2 regions of the Vogesella indigofera genome follow, and region 2 is predicted to be linked to the other one. Evidence: riboswitches for the same ligand, from Rfam matches in the RefSeq annotation. Region 2 holds a riboswitch; the other holds the start of a gene.

Region 1 (7,781 bases), on a different contig from region 2:
GTTCCGGCTTCACGTCCTTGGCCACCCACTGGAACGCGCCAGCCGGGCTCTTGGTCAGCTCCCACTCGTAGCCGAACAGGGTGTCGAGGTAGCCGTGGTCCCAGGTGGTGGGGTGGGGTTTCCATGCACCCTCGATGCCGCTGGTGATGGCGTGCTCGCCCTTGCCGCTGCCGAACTGGTTGACCCAGCCCAGACCCATTTCCTCGATCGGCGCGCCTTCCGGTTCCGGGCCGACCAGTGCCGGGTCGCCGGCGCCGTGTGCCTTGCCGAAGGTGTGGCCGCCGGCCACCAGCGCCACGGTTTCCTCGTCATTCATCGCCATGCGGGCGAAGGTTTCGCGCACGTCGCGGCCGGAGGCGACCGGGTCCGGGTTGCCGTTGGGGCCTTGCGGGTTCACGTAGATCAGGCCCATCTGCACCGCGGCCAGCGGGTTGGCCAGCTCGCGGTCGCCGCTGTAGCGATTGTCCCCCAGCCAGGTGCTCTCCGGTCCCCAGTAGATGTCTTCTTCCGGCGCCCAGATGTCCTCGCGACCGCCACCGAAGCCGAAGGTCTTGAAGCCCATCGATTCCAGCGCCACGTTGCCGGCGAGGATGAACAGGTCGGCCCACGACAGCTTGCGGCCGTACTTCTGCTTGACCGGCCACAGCAGACGGCGCGCCTTGTCGAGGTTGCCGTTGTCCGGCCAGCTGTTGAGCGGGGCAAAGCGCTGGTTGCCGGTGCCGGCGCCGCCGCGGCCGTCGGCGATGCGGTAGGTGCCGGCGGCGTGCCACGCCATGCGGATCATCAGGCCGCCGTAGTGGCCCCAGTCCGCCGGCCACCAGTCCTGCGAATCGGTCATCAGCGCGTGCAGGTCCTGGAGCACGGCGTCCAGATCCAGCGTCTTGAATTCTGCGGCATAGTCGAACGCCTCGCCCATCGGATCGGACTCGGCGCCGTGCTGGTGCAGGATGCCCAGCTTCAGCTGCTGTGGCCACCAGTCACCGTTGGAGGGGCCGCCGGCTACGGTGTGCGGGGCGGCGCTGCCCGAGAACGGGCACTTGGCTTCTGTCGACATGGTTCTCTCCTGTTGCTTTTGATTGTCAGCGGATCACGCCAGACGGCTGATCCGCTGCGGTTTGCTGGGGTTAATTTGACTGCTGATCTGGACGGTGACGCGCTGGTCACCCGGCTGGTTGTCGAGGAGTGCCATCACGCGCGCTGCGGCCAACGTTGCGGTTACTGCATCCACACCAGGTTGGCCCACAGGTCGTCGAGGGTGATGTGCTGGCGGAAGAAATGTTTCATGGTGTGGCTCCTTGCAGATCGGTGGATGACTGGATTATGGATACCGGTTATGCATTTGTTAAATTGATTGTTATTTTTGATGTGTTAGCTTTTTGCTATTTGCCTGCCATGCCGCACGCATCGGGTGCCCATTGCGCCGCGCTGGTGCATGCGCCATGTCGTGGTGATTCTTTTTATAGCGGCAAAGTGGTGAATTGGCAGTGCCGGCGGTGCTTTTTGCTGGCACGGCATTTGCTGAATGAACGGTGAGGGTAGCCGTGGTGGCTGCGCCTCGCTTGAGAGTCTGTCCCGTTGCTTCGGTCTGCATACTGCAAGACACGCCCGTTCCCGCCTTGGGGGCGGGCGATTTTTTTGCGCCGCCCGCGCGCCGCGGCGGTTAAGCAATGCCGCGCAACGCGCTATACTCGCCGCTTCGATCACCGGGGGTGTCTGCCACAGGCAGACTGAGAGAGACCCCAGAACCTGATCTGGGTCATGCCAGCGGAGGGAGCGTGATGCGCGGCCAGTCCGCGTCCCGCTTCTTCTTTTGGTGCGCGCCACTACCAAAAGAGGATGTCTGCAATGTTCAAGAAAACCGTACTGCTGCTGGCGCTGGCCGGCGCCTCCCTGACCACCCTGGCCGCCGAGCTGCGGGTGATGACGCACAGTTCGTTCAGCCTGCCCAAAGAGCGCATCGCCGAGTTCGAGAAACAGAGCGGCGCCAAGCTGGCCATCATCAAGGGTGGCGATGCCGGCGAGATGCTCAACAAGCTGATCCTGACCCGCGCCAATCCGGTGGCCGATGTGGTGTACGGCATCGACAACACCCTGATCGGCAAGGCCAACGCCGCCGGCGTGCTGGAGGCGACCAGCAGCAAGGTTGGCCGCAGCGTGGCCGCGGCCAGCCTGCCGGGCGCGGTGGCCATCGACTACGGTTACGTCACCCTCAACATCGACAAGGCCTGGTTCGCGGGCAGCAAGCTGCCGCTGCCGGCGACGCTGGACGACCTGGCCAAGCCCGCCTACAAGGACCTGTTGGTAGTGGAAAACCCGGCCACCTCCAGCCCGGGCCTCGCCTTCCTGCTGGCGACCATCGCCGGCAAGGGCGAAGAAGGCGCCTTCCAGTGGTGGGGCAAGCTGCGTGACAACGGCCTGAAGGTGGCCAAGGGTTGGAGCGAGGCCTACTACACCGACTTCACCCGCAACGGCGGCGCGCGCCCTATCGTGGTCAGCTATGCCACCAGCCCGGCGGCGGAAGTGTTCTACAGCAAGGAAAAACTGGCCGAATCGCCGACCGCCAATCTGGCGCTGAAGGGCGGCGTATTCATGCAGGTGGAGGGCGTGGCCAAGGTCAAGGGCGGGCAGCAACCTGCGCTCGCGCAGCAGTTCGTCGATTTCCTGCGCGGCGAGGCGGTGCAAAAAGAGCTGCAGACCAGCATGTGGATGTACCCGGCGGTAGCCGGCGTGGCGCTGGCGCCGGTGTTCAAGCACGCCGCGCAGCCGGCCAGCTTCAGCAATCCGGATCTGAAGGCGATGCAGCACAAGACCGCCGCCTGGGTCAGCCGCTGGACGCGACTGGTGATCAAGAACGCGCCGTGATGCGGCGGGCTGCCGGCACTGGCCGGCAGCGACTACTACTCATGACGGTAACGGCAGCAGCCGTTACCGTTTTCCATTGTCGTGATGCAGAAAGTGTTGTCCTTGTCTAACTCCCGCTGGCTGGCCTTGCCGCCGCTGTCATTCCTGCTGCTGCTGGTCGGGCTGCCGCTGTCGCGCCTGCTGTACGAGGGCGGGCTGGCGTTCAGCCCGGCGCTGCTGAGCGACGCCTACCTGCAGTGGCGCCTGGGCTGGTCGCTACTGCAGGCGGCGGCCACTTGCGGGCTGACGCTGCTACTGGGGGTGCCGCTGGCGTGGGTGCTGGCGCACTTCGAGTTTCGTGGCCGCGCGCTGCTGTTGCGGGTGCTGATGCTACCGTTCGTGATGCCGACGCTGGTCGCCGGCCTCGGCGTGCTGGCGCTGTTCGGCCCGCACGGCCTCAGCGGGCTGAACCTGCAGGACACGCCGTGGCTGCTGCTGTACGGCAACCTATTCTACAACCTGCCGCTCTTGATCCGCGCCGCGGTGGACGGCTTTGACCACGTGCCGGCCAGCCGGCTGATGGTGGCGCGCACGCTGGGCGCCTCGCGCTGGCGCGCGTTCTGGCGCGTGGAGTGGCCGGTGGTGCGACCGTGGCTGGCGTCGGCGCTGTGCCTGATCTTCCTGTACTGCTTCTCCGGCTTCGGCCTGGCGCTGCTGCTCGGCGGTCAGCGTTACGCCACGGTGGAGGTCGAAATCTACTCGCTGGTCGCCTACGAGCTGAACCTGGCCGACGCCGGCGCGCTGGCGCTGCTGATGCTGCTGCTCGGCGCCGTCATCGCGCTGCTGTACGCGCTGATCGAGCGCCGCCTGGCGCGGCCGGACAAGCGCAGCCCGCCGCTGCGCCAGCCGGTGCAAGGTTGGCCGCAACGGCTGCTGCTGCTGGCCAGCCTGCTGCTCTTGGCGCTGTTCGCCGCCGCGCCGCTGCTGGCGGTGCTGCTGCGCGCGCTGCTGGCCGACGCCGCGGCGTGGCGGGTGCTGCTGCAGGACGACACCCTGCTGGCGCTGGGCAACACGCTGCGCTTCTCGCTGCTGGCGCTGCTGCTGGCGACACTCCTGGGCCTGCTGCACGGGCTGGCGGCGCGGCGCAGCGCCGGCCTGCGCGCGCTGATGTTCCTGCCCTTCATGGTGTCGCCAGTGTGCGTCGCCTTCGGCCTGCTGCTGGCCTATCCCGCCTACAGTGCGACGCTGGCGCTGCTGGTGGCCGCCTACGCGCTCTTGGCCTACCCCTTTGTCGCCAAGGCGGTGGTCAGCGCCCGCGACGCCTTGCCGCCGGCGCTGCCCAATGCCGCGCGCACGCTGGGTGCATCGCCGTGGCGCGTGTTCTGGCGTGTCAGCCTGCCGCTGATGCGCCCGGCGCTGCGCCGCGGCATGGCGTTTGCCGCCGCCACCGCCGTCGGCGAGTTCGCGGTCAGCCTGTTCCTGTCGCGGCCTGAGTGGCTGACGCTGACCACGCTGATCTATCAGCATCTGGGCCGCCCCGGTGCGGCCAACCTTGAGGCGGCGCTGGTGTTGTCCAGCGTGCTGCTGCTGCTGGCGCTGCTGGCATTCATGGCCATCGAGTGGCCGGAGAAGACCCATGCTCGAACTTCGTGACCTGGCGCTGGCGTTTGCCGGCCGCCGCGTGCTGGACGGCCTGTCGCTGCAGGTGGCCGCCGGCGAAACCGTGGCCCTGCTCGGCCCCTCCGGCGAGGGCAAGTCCAGCCTGCTGGCGGTGATCGCCGGCCTGCTGCGGCCGCAGCGAGGCCAGGTGTGGCTGGGCGGGCGCGACATCAGCCGCCTGCCGCCGGAGCAGCGCCAGCTGGCGATGATGTTCCAGGACCACGCGCTGTTTCCGCATCTCGACGCCGCGGCCAACGTGGCCTTCGGCCTGCAGGAACGCGGTGTGCCGCGTGCCGTCGCACGCCAGCGTGCCGAGGCGGCGCTGGCGGCGGTGGGCCTAGCCGGCCGTGGCGCGGCTGCCTGCCACCAGCTGTCCGGCGGCGAGCAGCAGCGGGTGGCGCTGGCGCGGGCGCTGATCGGCGAGCCGGCGCTGTTCCTGCTCGACGAACCGTTTTCCAGCCTCGACACCCATCTCAAGCAGCAGCTGATCGACGACCTGCGCCAGCGGCTGTCCGCCATGGCGGTGCCGACCTTGCTGGTGACGCACGACCGTCACGAGGCGTTCGCGCTGGCCGATCGCGTCGCCATCCTGCAGCACGGGCGGCTGATCCAGGTCGGTACCCCGGGCGAGGTGCTGGCGCAGCCGGCCAGCGCCTGGGTGGCGCGCTTTGTCGGCTTCGACAACGTCGCCGCCGATCACGCCATCCCGCCGGCGGCCTTCCTGCTCGGCGACGGCCAGCCGTTGCGCACGGTGAAACTGGTCGAGCCGCGGGTGGAGGGCTGTCGCGTGGTGGTGGCCGGCGACGGCGGCGACTGGGTGCTGTCGCTGTCGGCGCGCGAGCTGGCCTCGCAGCCGTATCCGCAGCGCGGCGGCCATCTGGCGGTGGGCGTCGATGCCGCGGCGCTGCTGCGCTGGTAGCGCTTTGCTGCACCAGGAAGTGACACGCGGCCAGCACCGGGCTTGAGGCGGAACAGGTGCCGGGCGCGGCTTTTGGTGTAAACTGCCACGCCTGTTTCCGGATAATTGCAGAAAGAACGCACCATGAAGCCGCATATTCTCGACACCCTCCACCAAGCCCGTAACGCGCTGGATGCGCTGCTGGCCAATCCGGCAGCGCTGGCTGCCATCGGCGATGCCGGTGATGCGCTGGTGAACGCCTTCCGCCACGGCAAACGGGTGTTCAGTTGCGGCAATGGCGGCTCTATGTGCGACGCGATGCACTTTGCCGAGGAGCTGTCCGGCCGCTACCGCCTGAACCGTAAGGCGCTGCCGGCGGCCAGTATCAGCGACCCCAGCCATATCAGCTGCGTCGGCAACGACTACGGCTACGAGGCGATCTTCTCGCGCTATCTGGAGGCGCACGCCGGGCAGGGCGACGTGCTGCTGGCGATTAGCACCAGCGGCAGCAGCAAAAACATCCTCGCCGCGGTGAACGCGGCGAAAGCGCTGGGCGTCACCGTGGTGGCGCTGACCGGCCGCCCCGGCTCGGTGATCGGCGAGCTGGCCGATATCGATGTCTGCACCCCGGGCGGCCAGTACGCCGACCGCGTGCAGGAGCTGCACATCAAGGTGATCCACATCCTGATCGAATCGGTGGAGCGCGCGCTGTTCCCGGAAAACTACGCCTGATTGTCATCGGCATGAAATATAAAGCCTGCTCGCGAGCAGGCTTTTTTTATTCAATTGCGACATGGTGTTACAGCTTTTTCGCCGTGACAGCTTGATTCTATTCTGGCTTTAATTGAGCAGGGTTGGCATCAATGTCGTTCTGGCGGCTTTTGCCACGGTCAGGCTTGAGTTTTGTGCGTCGAAACATGCGGATTTTGTCATAAAATTGCTTATAGGCTATGACTTTGGCAACTAAGTAGAAATACGGGGTGCTAAAAGATCGCATTGCACTGGGGCCGGGTTGGCACTAGATATCAACAGTGATGACATCAGGATCACCCCTGGTGTCGCGCTAAACCCCACCGGAGCCACCCCCATGCTGCGCAATCCCACCATCGGCCAGCGTTTAAGTTTTCTGGTCGTCGTTCTGCTCGCCATCGCCGCCTTTCTCGGCGGCTACGGCATGTATACCCAGTCCAAGATTCTTGCCGATTTTTCAAGTACCTATCACGATCGCGTGGTGCCGCTGCAGCAGCTGAAGCTGGTGGCGGACGGCTACGCGGTCAGCATTGTCGATGCCGCGCACAAGGTCCGCGCCGGCGCGCTGAACCGCGACGGCTTCCTCGCCAATCTGGATCAGGCCCGCACGCAGATCCGCCAGCAGTGGCAGGCCTACCGTGCCACCGAGCTGACCGCGAACGAGCTGCAGCTGGCGCAGCAGGCGGAGCGCAGCATGCAGGCGGCCGACCATACCGTCGACCGGCTGCGTGAACTGGTAGTGGCCGGCGATAACGCGGCATTGCAGACATTTAATGATGTTCAGCTGTACCCGGGGTTGGACCCGGTATCGGGGCGTATCTCCGCACTGATCGACCTGCAGCTGAAGGTGGCGGCACAGGAATACGCCGCGGCCGAGGCCGACGCCGCCTTCTGCGCGCGGGTGTCGCTGGCGCTGATGCTGCTGGGCATGGTGCTGGGTGCGGCGCTGGGCTACACCATCATCCGCCGCCTGCTGTCGCAGCTGGGCGGCGAGCCGGACGACGTGGTGGCGCTGGCCGGGCGCATTGCCAACGGTGACCTCAGCCTGCAGCTGCCGGTGCGCAGCGGTGACCGCCACAGCATCGTCGCCTCGATGGCAATGATGCAGCAGGCGCTGATCGCGCTGGTACGCAACCTGGACTGCATCGTGGCGCGACTGACGGTGAACGCGTCCGAACTGGCGGCCGCCTCGGAACAGGTTGCGGTCAGCGCCGAGGAGCAGACCCGTTCCGCGGCGTCGATGTCTGCCGCGGTGGAGCAGCTGTCGGTGAGCATCGCGTCGGTCAGCGACAATGCCCGCGATGTCGCCACCGACGCGCAGGCGTCCGGCAGTCTGGCGCAACAGGGGCAGGGCATCATCGAGCGCACTGTGCACACCATTCAGCAGGTGGCACAGCAGGCGCGTGACGCCAGCGGCCAGGCGGACCTGCTCGGCAACAAGTCGCAGCAGATCGCCAATGTGGTGCAGGTGATCCGCGACGTGGCGGAGCAGACCAATCTGCTGGCGCTGAATGCGGCGATCGAGGCCGCCCGTGCCGGTGAGCAGGGCCGCGGCTTTGCCGTGGTCGCCGACGAGGTGCGCAAGCTGTCGGAGCGCACCGCGCAATCCACCGCCGAGATCAGCGCCATCATC
Region 2 (7,781 bases):
GCAGGCCAGCAGCAGGCCGAGGCGGACGAAAGGCGGGCAGGAGTGGGGCATGGGGACGGCCGCGCGCGGCGGCATGAGGGAGAGCCAGCCGGTAGTCTACGCGCGGCGATGTAGCGGGCAGTTTGCCGCTTTGTATCCATTCCCGTACACAACGCACACACCGGCGTTGCAGCCGCTGTTTAAGCTGGCGCGATCGAGTTCCGGCGCAGGCCCTGATACCCATGATTTCCAGCAGTCCCGCCCTTACCGTCGCCCCCGGCGCCGCGTCTGTCATGCTGCACGTGCTGGTGGTGGACGACGACGAAGACATCCGCAGCCTGATCTGCCAGTACCTGCACGGCTACGCAATGAGCTGCGTCGGCGTCGGCAACGGCCGCGCCATGCGCGAGGCGATGGCCAGCCGCCAGTTCGACGTCATCGTGCTCGACCTGATGCTGCCCGGCGAAAGCGGGCTGACGCTGTGCAAGGAGATCCGCAGCCAGTCCGCGGTGCCGATCCTGATGATCAGCGCCCACGGCGAGCCGATCGAACGCATCATCAGCCTGGAAGTCGGCGCCGACGACTTCGTCAGCAAGCCGTTCGACATCCGCGAGCTGGTGGCGCGCATCCACTCGGTGCTGCGCCGCACCCAGGCCGGGCGCCAGCCGGCCGCCAGCCACGGCAGCGACAAGCCGCCACGCCAGATCCAGTTCGGCGACTGGCGCCTCAACGTCGGCCTGCGCCAGCTGCAGGACAAGCAGGGCGTGGTGATCCCGCTGTCCAACGCCGAATTCCGCCTGCTGTCGGTACTGCTGCAGCGGCCGCGCACCATCCTCGACCGCGAGCTGCTGCTGGACCTGACCCGCGGCTGTACCGTCGACGCCTTCGACCGCAGCATCGACATCCTGATCTCGCGCCTGCGCCACAAGCTGCAGGACGACCCGCGCAACCCGCACCTGATCCGCACCGTGCGCGGCGAGGGCTACATCCTGGACGCGGCGACCAGCTGCCTGTGAACGCCGGCGCCAAGCGCGCGCGGCAACACGCAAGCGGCGGCGTGACCGGGGTCAGCACGCCGGCTGCGCGGTGAACGCCGTCTCAGCCGCTGGCCATCCGGGCCGCCAAGCGACGCGGCGCCGTTGCGGCCAACGTTGACCGCAGCCTGCGAGCTAGAACAGCCCGCCCTGAGCCACCGCGCCACCCCAGGCGATCTCGCCGCGGCCGCGCTCGGCCAGCCACCGGTTGGCCTGCGAGAAATGGCGGCAGCCGAGAAAGCCGCGGCTGGCCGACAGCGGCGACGGGTGCGCCGCCTTCAGCACGCAGTGGCGGGCGGCATCGATGCGCTCGGCCTTGCCGTGCGCCCAGTTGCCCCACAGCAGAAACACACAGCCGGGATTGGCCGCGTTCACCGCGTCGATCAGCGCGTCGGTCACCGGCTGCCAGCCGAGCTTGCCGTGACTGCCGGCGCGGTCGGCTTCCACCGTCAGCGAGGCATTCAGCAGCAGCACGCCCTGCGCCGCCCAGTGCGTCAGGTTGCCGCTGGCCGGCGGCGGCAGGCCGAGGTCGCTGAGCTGTTCCTTGTAGATGTTGCGCAGGCTGGGCGGGATCTTCACCCCGTCCGGCACCGAGAAACTCAGCCCCATCGCCTCGCCGGCGCCGTGGTACGGGTCCTGGCCGATGATCACCACGCGGATGTCGGCCGGCGCCACGTGGCGCAGCGCGTTGAACACCAGCTCGCGCGGCGGGTAGATCACCGCGCCGGCGGCGGCGCGCTCCGCCAGTTTTGCGTCGATCGCAGCCAGTTGTGCGCTGATGGCCGGCGTTGCCAGCACCTGCTGCCAGGCTGCAGGCAGGGCGGCAAGGGCGGGGGCGAGATAAGTCATGTTGTTAACCATCGGAATCACGAAAAATTCAGGGCTCGCCAGCGGGCAGGCGAGTCATTGCGGCCACCGAACCCGCGGCAGCAATAGCGGCTACCAACACCGCGCCAGACACGCCAAGACCCGCGCGTGACGGCATGCCGGGCCGGCAACGGTGCCAATAAAAAAGCCGCTCCACAGGGAACGGCTTTGCTTGCGGCCCACGTCGGCTCAGTAGCGCGCCATCGCCGGCTCGACCTCGTCCGCCCACGCCGCCACGCCGCCGCGCAGGCTCAGCACCTGCTCGAAGCCGGCGTTCTCCAGAAACAGGCCAACTTGGTAGCTGCGCACGCCGTGGTGGCAGATGGTCACCACCGGGGTGTCATCCGGCAGCTCGTTGTGGCGCAGTGGGATCAGGTTCATCGGAATCTGGCGCGAACCGGCTATGCGGCACAGCGCGAACTCCCAGTCCTCGCGTACGTCGAGCAGCACCGGCTGCGGGCGGGAAGCGTCGGCCAGCCAGTCGGCCAGCTCGCGGGCGTTGATTTCGCGGATCATCAGAAGCTGAAGCGCGACGGTTCGATCGCGTCCAGCTGCTGCAGGCGCGCGATATTGGTGTCGAAGCTGACGCTTTCCTGATACGCGGTTTCGGACACGCGGGTGATGATCTTGGCGACCATTACCGGCGCGTCGCCGACGATTACCGCCATGCGGCCGCCGACAGCCAGCTGCGCCTTCAGCGCTTCCGGCACCACCGGTACCGAACCGCCGACGCAGATCACATCGAACGGCGCCTGCGCCGCCAGGCCGTCAATACCGTTGCCCTGGCTCAGCGTCACGTTCTTGATGCCGGCGGTTTTGAGGTTGGCCGCAGCCTGCTGCAGCTGCTGCGCGTCGATGTCGACGCTGTACACGTGCTGACCGACGGCGGCCAGCAGTGCGGTCAGGTAGCCGCTGCCGGTGCCGATTTCCAGCACCTTGTCGCTGGCTTTCACCTGCAGGTCCTGTACCAGGCGGGCTTCGACTTTCGGCTCCAGCATGGTGCAGCCGTTGTCCAGCGGCAGCTGGGTGTCGACAAAGGCCAGCGCACGCTTGTCGGTACCGACAAAATCTTCGCGTTTCACGTGGAACAGCAGATCGAGAATGGAGGTGTCGAGCACGTCCCACGGACGGATCTGTTGCTCAACCATATTGAAGCGGGCTTGTTCGAAATTCATCGGAAACTCCGGCTTGGATTCAAGACAATATCAAGGACGACTCTGAAAACCGGGCTGCGACAACCGAGCTTTCGCAATCGTCCGCACGATTGCTAACTTGCGATTATCCCACATTTACCTTACCTTCACAGCATCGCTAGGGGTCCTGCTCCGGCTTGTGTACCATCCGCGCCAAGGCGCCGGCGGGGACAGCAGCCGCAGTGGGTGAGAGTCACCCTTCGAACCTGACCCGGATAATACCGGCGTAGGGAAGCGTAATCTGCCAGACACCGCCCGCTGCCATCCGTTCCGCAGCACGGCGGCCTGCCTGCAGCCGGATCTTCCGGGCCGCTCCTTGCGCCGTTTCATCGCCTTGGAGAACCTGCCCGATGAACGCGCCTGCCACACCCGATAGCCACAAGCCCAACCAACAGATGGTGGTCGATGCCGCCGCCATCGCGCCGCTGCCGAATTCCCGCAAGATCTACGTCGAGGGCAGCCGCCCCGACATCCGCGTGCCGATGCGCGAGATCAGCCAGGCCGACACCCCGACCCAGTTCGGCGGCGAGCAGAACCCGCCGATCTACGTCTACGACTGCAGCGGCCCTTACAGCGACCCGCAAGCCCAGATCAATATCCAGAACGGCCTCGCCCCGCTGCGCGCGGCGTGGATCGCCGAGCGCGACGACACCGAGTTGCTGGCCGGCCTGTCCAGCGACTACGGCCGCCAGCGCGAAGCCGACCCCAAGCTCGCCGACCTGCGCTTCAACCTGCAGCGCAAACCGCGCCGCGCCAAGGTTGGCCGCAACGTCAGCCAGATGCACTACGCGCGGCAGGGCATCATCACCCCGGAGATGGAATACGTCGCCATCCGCGAAAACCTCAACCGCCAGGCGTATGTCGAGAGCCTGAAAACGGCCGGCGGCAAGAACGACCGCCTGCTGGAGCTGATGACCCGCCAGCACCCCGGCCACAGCTTCGGCGCCAACCTGCCGGACACCATCACCGCGGAATTCGTGCGCCAGGAAATCGCCGCCGGCCGCGCCATCATCCCCAACAACATCAACCATCCGGAATCCGAGCCGATGATCATCGGCCGCAACTTCCTGGTGAAGATCAACGGCAACATCGGCAACAGCGCAGTAACGTCGTCGATCAGCGAAGAAGTGGACAAGATGACCTGGGGCATCCGCTGGGGCGCCGACACCATCATGGACCTGTCCACCGGCAAGAACATTCACGAAACCCGCGAATGGATCCTGCGTAACAGCCCGGTACCGATCGGCACCGTGCCGATCTACCAGGCGCTGGAAAAGGTCAACGGCAAGGCCGAAGACCTAACCTGGGAAATCTTCAAGGACACCCTGATCGAGCAGGCGGAGCAGGGCGTCGATTACTTCACCATCCACGCCGGTGTGCGCTTGCAGTACGTACCGCTGACCGCCGGACGCATGACCGGCATCGTGTCGCGTGGCGGCTCGATCATGGCCAAGTGGTGCCTGGCGCATCACCAGGAAAACTTCCTGTACACCCACTTCGAGGACATCTGCGAGATCATGAAGGCCTACGACGTGGCCTTCTCGCTGGGCGACGGCCTGCGCCCGGGCAGCGCCTGGGACGCCAACGACGCCGCGCAGCTGGGCGAGCTGAAGACGCTGGGCGAGCTGACCCAGATCGCGTGGAAACATGATGTGCAGGTGATGATCGAAGGCCCCGGCCACGTACCGATGCAGCTGATCAAGGAGAACATGGACAAGGAGCTGGAGTGGTGCCACGAGGCGCCTTTCTACACCCTGGGGCCGCTGACCACCGACATCGCACCGGGCTACGACCACATTACCAGTGCGATTGGTGCAGCGCAGATTGGCTGGTACGGCACCGCCATGCTGTGCTACGTGACGCAGAAGGAACACCTGGGCCTGCCGAACAAGAATGACGTGAAGGAAGGCATCATCACCTACAAGCTGGCCGCGCACGCCGCCGATCTGGCCAAGGGCCATCCGGGCGCGCAGATTCGCGACAACGCGCTGTCCAAGGCGCGCTTCGAGTTCCGCTGGGAAGACCAGTTCAACCTCGGCCTCGATCCGGACAAGGCCCGCGAATTCCACGACGAGACGCTGCCGAAAGACAGCGCCAAGGTGGCGCACTTCTGCTCGATGTGCGGTCCGCACTTCTGTTCGATGAAGATCACGCAAGATGTGCGCGAATTCGCCGCCAAACAGGGCATCAGCGAACAGGACGCGCTGCAGAAGGGTATGGAAGTGAAATCGATCGAGTTCGTGAAAGGCGGCGGCAAGCTGTACGACAAGGTGTAAGCCGGTTTTGCTCCAGCTGAAACGATAAAGGTTGGCCGCAGCGATGCGGCCAACCTTTTGTGGCGGGTACGTCTTCATTACAAAGCCATATTCCCCGCCGGCATATTTTGCGGCACCATGCTGGCTCCAACCGAAGGGGCATCGCATGAAAAGCGTTTTATTCAGTCTGCTGTTATGTATGCCATTGGCACTGCCCGCACAGGCCGCAGACATCAAACAATTGCTGCAGGACGGCTACTACCAACTGGCACTACAACAGGCCAGCCAAGCATTGCAGCAACTCCCCGCAGATGACTCCACTGGCCAATTACGTGCGCAAATCGATCTGGCCAACGCCACCCGGGAACACCGCCAACCCGCTCAGGCGGAACAAATGTTCAAGGCCTTGCTGCAGGACAACCGCCAGATTTCCCCCGGCAGCCTGCTCGAGGCAGAAGTACAAGATGGACTGGCTGCCGTTTATATGGACCTGCAGCAGGCAAAGCCGGCGAGCAAACTCTACCGGCGCATACTGGCTACGCGTCAGCAGCAACTGGGGGAGCAGCATCTGGACGTTGCCCAGACACTGAATGACCTGGGAGTTGCCCTGGGCATGCAAGACCAGATGTCTGAAAGCGAGAAGCTGCTGAAGCAAGCACTGCAAATACGCGAACAACTGGCAGGGCATGACAGTTACCCTGTGGCAGAAAGCCTGTACAACCTGAGCTTCAATCACATGGTTCCCGGTCAGTACCAACAGGCCGAACCCATGATGATCGAAGCCATCCGTATCAAGCAGCATGTCTTGCGCCCGGACCACCCCAGCCTGACTCGCAGCATGCGCATGCTGGGCTGGTTGTACCGCAAGGAAAAGCGTTTCGACGAAGCCATGGCGCAGTTGCAAGCCACTCTGGCCATGACCCAACGGAATGGCGAAGACTCTCTTGACCAGACGGGCAGAACCTTACGCGCCATCGCTGACTGCCTTCAAGACCAGGGCAAGGCCATGGAAGCGGAACAGTACTACAGACAGGCCTTGGTAGTGCTACAGCAGGCACTGGGAGCAAAACATTATGCCGTCGGACAGGCCATGAACAACCTGGGATGGCTGCTGAAAAAGAACCGCGATAGCGGCGAAGGTCAGCAACTGATCACCGAGGGCCAGCGCATCATGGAAGCTGCGGAAAACCAAAACTGACAACATGCCGGATAATTTCTGACTGCAAGCACATAACCCTGGGCTGCCCATATGCACATTTTCCGTCCCGTCATCCCCCTGCTTTTCGCCATTGCCTGCCATGCCGACAGTGTTGACGACCTGCTGCGGCAGGGCAATTACCAGCAAGCCACCCAACAGGCAGAAGCGGCGCTTGCCAGCGCCACCGACCAGCCCGCCCGCTGGCAGGCACAGCGAGACCTTGCCCGCAGCTGGCTACATAAGGATCGCTATCAGGAAGCAGGCGCCTTGCTGCAATCCCTGCTGTACGGCCCACAAGCCGTACCAGCCGACTCTCTACTGTATGCCGACCTGCTAGATGCATGGTTCGAAATTCTGCGGGACAGCAGCCGCTACAAAGAGGCAGACCCTGTAGGCACACAGGCCCTTGCCCTGCGCATACAGCTGCTGGGACCGCAGCATCTGCTTGTCGCAGAGTCATTGAACAATCTGGCCTTGTTACGCCAGTACACCGCTAATTACCGCGAAGCCATTCGGTTACATGAGCAGGCGCTTACCATGCGCAAGAGTCTTGCGGGAGAAAGCAGCCCCGAGGTAGCCGAAAGCTTGCATAACCTCGGCACGCTTTATGATCGCAAGAAAGACTGGTCTACTGCCGAGCAGTATTTGCAACAGACCCTGACACTCAAGCAACAAATCATGCCAGCTACCCATCCATCGATACGGGTGACCAAAGCACGTCTTGCTGCCAACTATATCAACAGCAAACACTACAACCGTGCGATTCCACTATTTGAGGAGGTGCTGGCAGCTGAACAGGGAAGTACGAACAGCAGCCCTTTGCACCAGGCTATCGTGTTGCGCGAGTTGGCCGATGCTCATCAGTATCTGCGTCATGTGGAAATATCCGAGCGCTATTATCTACAAGCGCTGGACCTCTTCGCCGCCAATGTCGGGAAGCAGCATTACGCATACGCCGTTGCATTGAACGGGCTGGGCTGGCTGTACAAAATGAACGGCAAGCCGGAGCAGGGAAAAAACATGATTGTCGAATCCGAGCGGCTATTCGATGCCATCAAGTAGTTTGCAGCGGTGGGGGATCTACAGCGGCACCACGACTGACCAGGGCTTTTAGCTGTTGAGCTCTCATATTTAGCCTCATCTACAGATGTACATGACAAGGAAAGTGAAAAAATGCTGTAGATCATCGCCTTGATTGTCAGGTTCAGTGTCACTCGACAGCTGAATCAAGCGCTGCTGCTCCCGCGTAAACGGC

What was found. A riboswitch is a leader RNA that binds a small molecule or an ion and turns the genes downstream of it on or off. The one in region 2 is predicted to bind thiamine pyrophosphate.
Region 1: it holds a riboswitch for thiamine pyrophosphate, as region 2 does, so the genes downstream of both, PQU89_RS01830 (thiamine ABC transporter substrate-binding protein) here and thiC (phosphomethylpyrimidine synthase ThiC) in region 2, are expected to answer to the same signal.

Annotation. Positions count from the first base shown of each region.
Region 1 covers NZ_JAQQLA010000002.1:3,887-11,667, forward strand. The annotation lists gene katG (catalase/peroxidase HPI) at 1-1,054, opposite strand, end outside; gene PQU89_RS01825 (hypothetical protein) at 1,261-1,533, shown strand; TPP riboswitch at 1,696-1,791, shown strand; gene PQU89_RS01830 (thiamine ABC transporter substrate-binding protein) at 1,846-2,862, shown strand; gene PQU89_RS01835 (ABC transporter permease) at 2,947-4,494, shown strand; gene PQU89_RS01840 (ABC transporter ATP-binding protein) at 4,478-5,419, shown strand; gene PQU89_RS01845 (SIS domain-containing protein) at 5,543-6,130, shown strand; gene PQU89_RS01850 (methyl-accepting chemotaxis protein) at 6,486-7,781, shown strand, end outside.
Region 2 covers NZ_JAQQLA010000004.1:921,173-928,953, forward strand. The annotation lists gene PQU89_RS10135 (hypothetical protein) at 1-51, opposite strand, end outside; gene PQU89_RS10140 (response regulator) at 222-995, shown strand; gene PQU89_RS10145 (uracil-DNA glycosylase) at 1,149-1,862, opposite strand; gene PQU89_RS10150 (rhodanese-like domain-containing protein) at 2,070-2,396, opposite strand; gene PQU89_RS10155 (protein-L-isoaspartate O-methyltransferase family protein) at 2,396-3,055, opposite strand; TPP riboswitch at 3,184-3,323, shown strand; gene thiC (phosphomethylpyrimidine synthase ThiC) at 3,469-5,349, shown strand; gene PQU89_RS10165 (tetratricopeptide repeat protein) at 5,495-6,526, shown strand; gene PQU89_RS10170 (tetratricopeptide repeat protein) at 6,578-7,588, shown strand; gene PQU89_RS10175 (hypothetical protein) at 7,664-7,781, opposite strand, start outside.